Regions from separate parts of the Rhizobium sp. NZLR10 genome, predicted to be linked through region 2. Evidence: riboswitches for the same ligand, from Rfam matches in the RefSeq annotation. Region 2 holds a riboswitch; the other holds the start of a gene.
What was found. A riboswitch is a leader RNA that binds a small molecule or an ion and turns the genes downstream of it on or off. The one in region 2 is predicted to bind S-adenosylmethionine.

Region 1 (4,550 bases), on a different contig from region 2:
TGCCCGCTCATCGCGGTGAGGAAGTGACGGACGACGTGATCGATGGTCCGCAATCCGTGGTCTTCGATGAAGCGGAAAACCGTCTTCATGCGCAGAAGTCGATTCTTGCTTGGTGCCTGGGCGCGATCTGAACCATAATCGGACGCCGCGTGCGAAAAACGCGTGGCCGCGCGAGCGAAGAGCACCCTGTCCTTTCGCTTGAAAACTAGGAGTGAATCCATGGCAGAAGCTGCAGCCGCCCTCGGCCAGTTCGATTTCGCCGGCGATGACCATGTCGTCCCCTTTCAGGTGGACGGGCTGGATGTGCGCGGCCGCGCCGTCCAGCTCGGCCCGATGCTCGACGCGATCCTCGAGCGCCATCATTATCCGGCCCCTGTCGCCCGGCTGCTCGCCGAAGTCGTCGTGCTGACGGTGCTGCTCGGCACCTCGCTGAAGTTTGACGGCAAGTTCACCGTGCAGACCAAGGGCGACGGCCCGGTCGATCTTCTCGTTGCCGATTTTTCGACGCCGGAAAATGTCCGTGCCTATGCCCGTTTCGACCAGGCGCTGCTCGACAAGGCCATTGAAGCTGGCGAAACCGAGCCGGAGCAATTGCTCGGCCACGGCGTGCTTGCCTTCACCATCGACCAGGGCAAGTTCGGCCAGCCCTACCAAGGTATTGTCGCGCTCGACGGCACCACGCTCGAGGACATTGCCGGCGTCTACTTCCGCCAGTCGGAGCAGATCCCGACGCGCGTGCGTCTGGCCGCGGCCGAACTCTTCGATCGCGACGATGAAGGCCAGCCACGCCATCGCTGGCGGGCAGGTGGCCTTGTCGCCCAGTTCCTGCCGGAAGCGCCGGAGCGCATGCGTCAACCGGATCTCCACGGCGGCGACGGCGACACCGGCAGCCGCCCGCATAGCGAGGACGATTCCTGGGCCGAAGCGCGTTCGCTGGTCGAGACCATCGATGCGGATGAACTCACCGATCCGCTGGTTGGCACCGAGCGGCTGCTGTTCCGCCTGTTCCACGAGCGCGGCGTGCGCGTCTACGAACCGCGCGCCGTCTTCGATCGCTGCAGCTGTTCGCGTGACAAGATCAAGGGCGTGCTGAAGGGCTTCTCTGCCGAGGAGATCGAGGCCAGCCAGGAAGATGGCGAGATCGCTGTCACCTGCGAATTCTGCTCGACCACCTATCGCTTCGAGCCGGTCGAACTTCAGCCGGCCGAATAGGCTCGGTTGGCCCCTGATATCTGCCCCTCACCCTAACCCTTGCCGGGGTCGAGCCACCGGTCTCGACCCCGGTCGGTGCCGGCAGGCGGATGAGGGGCCGGTGTCGGCAATCTATCAAGCGGGCAAAATGATTTCGGGCCGGCCTGTCAGTTGAGCACGCGCAACAACCCCGGTGAATCCAGCGAGAAGGCGGGAATGTCGACATCGAAGGTGTCGCCTTCGTCCGTTTCCATCTGGTAATGGCCGAACATCAGCCCGGAGGGGGTGTCGAGTGGGCAGCCGGAGGAATATTCGTAGGTGTCGCCGGGGCTGAGCCGCGGCTGTTCGCCGACGACGCCCGGACCGGTGACCTCGTCCACCTGTCCATTCTGGTCGGTGATATTCCAATAGCGATTGACCAGGCGAACGGCGATGCCGGAATTGTTGCTGATGACAATCCGATAGCCCCAGACATAGCGATCGTCGTCCGGATCGGATTGCTCCTCCAGATAGAATGGTTCGACGACGACTTCGATATCTTTTGTGAGGGCGCGATACATGCCTTGCACCTTAGTCAAGATATGTTACCCGTATCTTATAAGAGGCCCTGCCCGTCAAGAAACGGAACGTTGATCGTCACTAAAACGGTCGTGATCGAAGTGTTTCGATCGTTAAGCCTAATTGTCGGTGTCAATTCCACTTCCGAACGCCGGCGCGACCGAGCTTGTTCCCCCGGCCTCAACCTGCTGAGGTCCGGCGAGCCGAACGCCGGTGAGGTCTGGCGAGCCGAACCCCAAGCGAGGTCCGGCCGCCAATATCCCTGGATCAGGCCGAGACCTTGGCAAGCGCCTTGGCGAAATCCTCGATCAGGTCGTCGGTATCCTCGATGCCGGCCGAAAGGCGGACCGTACCCGGGGAAATGCCGAGTTCGGCGCGCGCCTCCTCCGACAGGTTCTTGTGGGTGGTGGTTGCCGGATGGGTGATCAGGCTCTTGCTGTCGCCGAGATTGTTGGAAATCTTGATGATATCGAGCGCGTTCTGCAGCGCGAAGGCGGCTTCCTTGCCGCCCTTCAGCTCGAAGGCGACGAGGGTCGAGCCGCCGGTCATCTGCTTGGCGATGATATCGGCCTGCGGATGGTCCTTGCGGCCGGGATAGATCACCTTGGCGACCTTGCTTTGCTCGGCCAGGAAATCGGCGATCTTCGCCGCATTCTCAGTCTGCTGCTTCACGCGCAGCGGCAGCGTCTCGATGCCCTTCAGCAGCGTCCAGGCGTTGAACGGCGACATGGCCGGGCCGGTGTGGCGGAAGTAGTCGTGCAGATTCTCGTCGATCCAGTCCTTGTCGGCCAGCACCACGCCGCCGAGGCAGCGGCCCTGGCCGTCAATATGTTTGGTGGCGGAATAGACGACGATATGGGCGCCGAGCTCCAACGGCTTCTGGAAAAGCGGCGTGGCGAAGACGTTGTCGACGATGACCTTGGCGCCGATCTGGTTGGCGAGCTTGGCAACACCTGAGATATCGACCACTTCGAGCGTCGGGTTGGTCGGGCTTTCCAGGAAGAACACCTTGGTGTTCGGCCGGATTGCCTTTTCCCAATTTGCAAGATCCCGGCCGTCGACCAGCGTGCACTCGATGCCGTATTTCGGCGCCAATGTCTCGACAACCCAGCGGCAGGAACCGAACAGCGCGCGCGCCGCGACGATATGGTCGCCTGATTTGACCTGGCAGAGCACCGCCGCGGTGACGGCCGCCATGCCGGAGGCGGTGGCGCGGGCGTCTTCCGCGCCTTCGAGCATGCACATCCGCTTTTCGAACATGTCGTTGGTCGGGCTGCCGTAGCGGGCGTAGATGTAGCCTTCCGTCTCGCCCTTGAAGCGGGCTTCGGCCGCCTCCGACGTGTCATAGACGAAACCCTGCGTGAGATAGATTGCTTCGGACGTCTCGCCATATTGCGAACGCAAGGTTCCGCCGTGGACGAGTTGGGTTGCCGGGCGCCAGGTCTTGCTCATGCCATCACCTTCACATAACAAAAAAACCGGTCGCAAAAGCAGACCGGTTTTCAACCCGGTCTTTTTAGCCACTTGTTTAACGTGGCTGCAAGCCGACCGGCCAAATCACCACGGGATAATTCTGCAATACTGCTGTTAGCTGCTTGCGTCAATTCCCCGAGTTTGGTTTTGTCGGCGGCAAATGATGGATGAGGCATGATGGCTCGTGAAACGGGAATTCTGGCGGACGGCGCGATATCGGCGCTGTTTGAAACGGGTCGTCTGATCTCCGAACGGGAGCTGGACCGCGACCAGATCCAGCCGGCAAGCCTCGATTTGCGCCTGGGCGCCAAGGCTATTCGCGTGCGCGCCAGCTTCATGCCCGGCCCCTCGCATCTGGTGGCCGACAAGCTCGACCGGCTGAGCCTGCATGTGGTCGACCTTTCCGAAGGCGCGGTGCTCGAAACCGGCTGCGTCTACATCGTGCCGCTGATGGAAAGCCTGGCGCTGCCGGCCGACATGTCGGCCTCGGCCAATCCGAAGAGCTCGACCGGCCGGCTCGATATCTTCACCCGCGTCATCACCGACTATGCCCAGGAGTTCGACAAGATCCCGGCCGGTTATTCCGGACCGCTCTATCTGGAAATCAGCCCGCGCACCTTCCCGATCGTCGTACGCCGCGGCTCGCGCCTGTCGCAGATCCGCTTCCGCGTCGGCCATGCTTTGCTCAGCGAGCCGGAGCTGTTGAAGCTGCATGAAAGCGAGACGCTGGTCGCCAGCAAGCAGCCGAATGTGTCCGGCAGCGGCATCGCTCTGTCGATCGACCTCGCCGGAGACGAAGACGGCCTGATCGGCTATCGCGGCAAACACCACACCGCCGTCGTCGATGTCGACAAGAAAGCCCAGCACGACATCTACGATTTCTGGGAACCGCTCTATAGCCGCGGCCGCAACGAACTGATCCTCGATCCCGACGAGTTCTATATCCTCGTCTCGCGCGAGGCCGTGCATGTGCCGCCGGATTATGCCGCCGAAATGACCCCGTTCGACCCCTTGGTCGGCGAATTCCGCGTCCATTATGCCGGCTTCTTCGATCCGGGCTTCGGCCATGCGCCGGCCGGCGGCCGCGGCAGCCGCGCCGTGCTCGAAGTGCGCAGCCACGAAGTGCCCTTCATCCTCGAAGACGGCCAGATCGTTGGCCGCCTGGTCTACGAACACATGCAGGAAAAGCCGACCAGCCTCTACGGCTCCGGCCTCGGCTCCAACTACCAGGCCCAGGGCCTCAAACTCTCGAAGCACTTCCGCATCTGAGACTTCCCGGCTGCCGCGACTTGACAGCGGCCCCCATCTGTTGGAAATCTCAGCTATCG
Region 2 (4,550 bases):
TGGCGAAAGCCGAAGCCGAGATCGCCAAGCGCGAACAGGTGATGGCCGATCCCAATCTTTTCACGCGCGATCCCGTAGCTTTCAACCGGCTTGCCGTCGAGATGGAAAAACTACGCGCCGGCCTGATGAAAATGGAGGAGGAGTGGCTGGAGCTCGAAATGCTGCGCGAAGAGCTGGAAGGCTGAGGCTTCGCAAACTCGCAGTCTCACCTTTCCTTGATTGGCCAGTGTATCGACGCGCGGCATAGAGTGTCGCCCGGCAGCTGGGGATAGCGCCGATAGCAATGGCGACAAGGAAAAGTCATATGTCTCGCAAGGCCTATTCCAAGATTTTCACAGCACTTGCCGGCGGCGGTCTTGTCGCGATTGCGCTCTCGCAGGCCGCACAGGCGCGGGATGGCAACCGCGTTCGCGTTCGTGGCACCATCGAAAGCCTCAGTGGCGATAGTCTCGTCGTCAAGACGCGCGAAGGCAGCGATGCGATAATTACGCTGAAAGCCGGCTGGAAAGTCGGCGGCATCAAAAAAGCCTCGGTCGAGGATATCAAGCCCGGCGATTTCGTCGGGGTCGCCTCGCTTCCGAAAGGCGCCGGCCCTGACGGGGCGATCGAGGTATTAATCTTTCCGGCGTCGATGAAGGGGACCGGCGAGGGCAACCGTCCCTGGGATGCTCAGCCGAACAGCCAGATGACCAATGCGACCGTCAGCAATGCCGTCAAATCCGTCGACGGCCACACGATCACGCTGACCTATCAAAGCAAGGAAAAAACCATCACGATTGCCGACGGCACGCCGATCGTGACCTTGGCGCCGGCGACCAAGGACGATCTGAAGGCCGGCGCCAGCGTCATCGTCACCGGCGAGAAGGCGGCAGACGGCAGCATCTCGGCCAGCCAGGTGGCCGTCGGCCTGAATGGCATCACGCCGCCGATGTGACCAGCGTGAAATTCAAAGTGATATAGTGTCTATCGGACGCACGGCGCTCTACAGCGCCGGCGCGGGCATGGCGGCAGCGCCTGTACTGGCGCTGGTGCCGGTCTGAGCGACTTGCTGTTGCTGCTGCGGTTCCTCAGATCTTGCCGGCAGCGCCTGCAGATGCAGTACGCGCGGCTTGAGCGCCTCGAGATAGGCCTCGGAGCGGCCGATGTAAATCATGCCGCTTTCCGGCATGGAGGTCAGCAGTTTGGCCATCATCTCCTGCCATTCCGGCTCCATGCCTTCCAGCACTTCGTCGAAGATGATCCAGCGCGGGCGCACAAGAAGCAGACGGGCAAAGCCGATCGCCTTCTGTTCATCGCTGTCGAGCAGCTTGTCCCAACGGGCGCGGGTATCGAGCCTTGCGATCAGCGAATGCAGGCCGGCTCTGTCGAGGGCCGTCTCGACAGCGGCTCGCTCGTAGGCATCAGGACTTGCGGGAAAGGCCAGCGCCTCGCGCAGCGTGCCGCCGGGAACATAAGCGATCTGCGGGACGAACAGCATGTCGTCGATCGGCGGCAGGCCCATCGTGCCGCTGCCGCACGGCCAGAGGCCGGCCATCGCCTGGAAGAGTAGCTTGCGGTTGACGCTGTGATCGCCGTTGATCATGATTTTTTCGCCGGCCTTGATCACGACATCGGTTTCACGCAGGCGGAAACCGCCGCATTCGTCGATCTCTTCACCGATCTTGGCAACGATCACCACATCCTTCAACGTCAGCGTGTCGGGCGCAGTGTTTTCATAGGCGATGCCGTCCTTCTGGGCGAATTCCTCCTCCATGTCGAGCAGCGCCTGGCGGAAATCGGTGACGCGCATCAGTGTCGCGCGCCATTCGGCGATCGGGCCAAAGTTGGCGACATACCAGCGCAGCGCCGTGTTGACCTGATTGAAGGCGCCGACCGACATCATCAGCTGGCCGAGGGTGAGGCCGCCGGAGAAATAGGCGGGGGCGGCGACGATGATCGGGATGACGATCACCAGCCAGCCGTAGCCGGCCGAAACCCAGGTGAGGTTGGTATTGGCCATGGCGAGCCGCTTGACGACCCTCAGTACCGAGCTGATGTCGGTGTTGATGCGCCGGCGCTCATTCTCCTCGCCGCGGGCGACGGTGATCGCCGGCATGTTCTCGTTGGCGTGCATCAACGTGAAGCGAAGCTCGGCCTCCTTCGAGAAGCGGTCGGCATTCAGCTTGACCAGTTTGCGGCCGACGACCTGGCTCAGCACCGAGGCGGAGGCGGCGTAGAAAATCGCCGCCCAGACCATGTAGCCGGGAATGGAGAAGCTGTGGCCGCTGATGTGGAAGATGAAGCCGCTGGAAAGCTCCCAGAGCACGCCGATGAAGCTCACCAGAAGAATGGTCGACTGCAGCAGGCCGAGAACGAGCCCTGTCGTGCTTTCGGCGAGGTTGCGGGAATCCTCATGCAGGCGCTGGTCCGGATTGACGCCGATCAGACCGCTCGAAGCAAGCCGCAGCGCCCGCTTGCGCTTCAGCCACTGATCGACGAGGTCGCGCGACAGGCCCTCGCGCATATAGAGCGCGGTCATCTGATTCAGCCATGCCTGCAGCACGTTGAGCAGCAGCAGCGTGCCGGCGATCATCGCGAAGATTTCGAGCTGGTGGAAGAATTCACCGAGATCGCGGCGCTCCAGCGAGTCGTAGAAGGGAGCATTCCACTGATTGAGGATGACCTGGCCGTAGGACGTCAACAGGATGACGAGGATCAGCACGGTCGCCAGAAACAGCACCTTGCCACGCACTTGCGAATTCCAGAATGCGGAGAACATAACCCCGAGGCGATTCGTCAGGCTGAGATCATACCCCACCCTATCGTGCCTTCGGATGCCCGGCCTCCCCTCGATCTTATCTGCCATTACGCTTTTCCAACATCGCCCATGCTTACCATTATTAACATGGTGGCGTTACCGGTCTATCAACAGATTCTATCAGTCATTAAACTGTGATGATGCTTGCATGCATCGCTCCTGCGTGCATTCGGCAGTTGATTCGCGGTCCGACTGGGGCTAATTAAAGCTCCGTGGTGATTTGGCCGGCCGGCTTGCAGCCACGTTAAAAAAGTCGCTAAAGGGCCGCGTGCGGACCGGTAGCGATTTTTTTCGCCGCCGGTTTTTTGTTTTTTTGATCGAGTGACCGCAATGCCCATCAAGATCCCCGATACGCTGCCCGCCTTCGAAACCCTGGTTCAAGAGGGTGTGCGGGTGATGACCGAGACGTTGGCGATCCGTCAGGATATCCGACCGCTGCAGATCGGGCTGCTCAACCTTATGCCGAACAAGATCAAGACCGAACTACAGATGGCCCGACTCGTCGGCGCCTCGCCACTGCAGGTCGAGCTGTCGCTGATCCGCATCGGCGGCCACAAGGCGAAGAACACGTCCGAAGATCATCTGCTCGCCTTCTACCAGACCTGGGAGGAAGTGAAGCACCGCAAGTTCGACGGTTTCATCATCACCGGGGCGCCGATCGAGCTTTTGCCCTATGAAGACGTCACCTATTGGCCGGAAATGCAGCAGATTCTCGACTGGACGGAAACGAACGTGCATTCGACGATGAACGTCTGCTGGGGCGCGATGGCGGCGATCTATCATTTCCACGGTGTTCCGAAATACGAGTTGAAAGAAAAGGCCTTCGGCATCTACCGCCACCGGAACCTGAAGCCGTCCTCCATCTATCTCAACGGCTTTTCCGACAATTTCGAGGTGCCGGTGTCGCGTTGGACCGAGGTGCGCCGTGCCGATATCGAGCCATCCGAAAGCCTGGAGATCCTGATGGAATCAGGCGAGATGGGTGTCTGCCTCGTGCACGAAAGGAGGGGGCGGCGGCTCTACATGTTCAATCATGTCGAATATGATTCCACATCGCTTTCCGACGAGTATTTCCGCGACGTCAACGCCGGCGTGCCGATCAAGATGCCGCACAACTACTTCCCGCATAATGATCCGGCGCTGACGCCGCAGAACCGCTGGCGCAGCCATGCGCATCTCCTGTTCGGCAACTGGATCAACGAGATCTACCAGACGACCCCCTTTGATGTGGAGGAGATCGGCACGGACCTCTGAAGCGTCGGACTGCGCCTCGGCCGATGCCGGGGCGTTTCTTCTGATCCGACCGGTTGCGGTTTGGAGCAAATGCGGGCAGGTTCCGCTCCTGAAACCGAAAGCGTTGTGGGTCTTTGTGACGCACAACGCTGAAAAACTTTGAATGAGAATGGACGGTCGATCATGTCGGATAAGTTGGAGCGGGAAGTTTTCGGGCAGACGAAGGCAGGCGAGACCGTCTATCGCGTGGAGATCAATGGCGGCGGGCTGACGGCCAAGATCATCACCTGGGGCGCGGTCATCCAGGATCTGCGTCTTAAGGGGCATGAGGCCCCACTGCAGCTCGGTTTCGATGATTTTGACAGCTACCCGCTCCATTCGGCCTATTTTGGCGCGACGCCGGGCCGCTGCGCCAACCGTGTCGGTGGCGGCGCCTTCACGCTCGACGGCAAGGACTACCAGCTCGAGCTGAACGAAAATGGCGTCACCCATCTGCATGGCGGCAGCGACAATATCGCCA

Region 1: linked by a shared signal. The riboswitch ahead of HJB82_RS30865 (O-succinylhomoserine sulfhydrylase) and the one ahead of metA (homoserine O-succinyltransferase) in region 2 are both predicted to bind S-adenosylmethionine.

Annotation. Positions count from the first base shown of each region.
Region 1 is NZ_JABDWE010000032.1:8,232-12,781, reverse strand. It holds gene argF (ornithine carbamoyltransferase) at 1-131, shown strand, start outside; gene HJB82_RS30875 (Hsp33 family molecular chaperone) at 220-1,212, shown strand; gene apaG (Co2+/Mg2+ efflux protein ApaG) at 1,359-1,751, opposite strand; gene HJB82_RS30865 (O-succinylhomoserine sulfhydrylase) at 2,017-3,201, opposite strand; SAM riboswitch at 3,245-3,323, opposite strand; gene HJB82_RS30860 (2'-deoxycytidine 5'-triphosphate deaminase) at 3,397-4,491, shown strand; tRNA gene HJB82_RS30855 (tRNA-Gly) at 4,550-4,550, shown strand, end outside.
Region 2 is NZ_JABDWE010000007.1:24,275-28,824, forward strand. It holds gene HJB82_RS12310 (ABC-F family ATP-binding cassette domain-containing protein) at 1-185, shown strand, start outside; gene HJB82_RS12315 (hypothetical protein) at 305-934, shown strand; gene HJB82_RS12320 (ABC transporter ATP-binding protein/permease) at 983-2,845, opposite strand; SAM riboswitch at 3,000-3,077, shown strand; gene metA (homoserine O-succinyltransferase) at 3,128-4,051, shown strand; gene HJB82_RS12330 (aldose epimerase family protein) at 4,214-4,550, shown strand, end outside.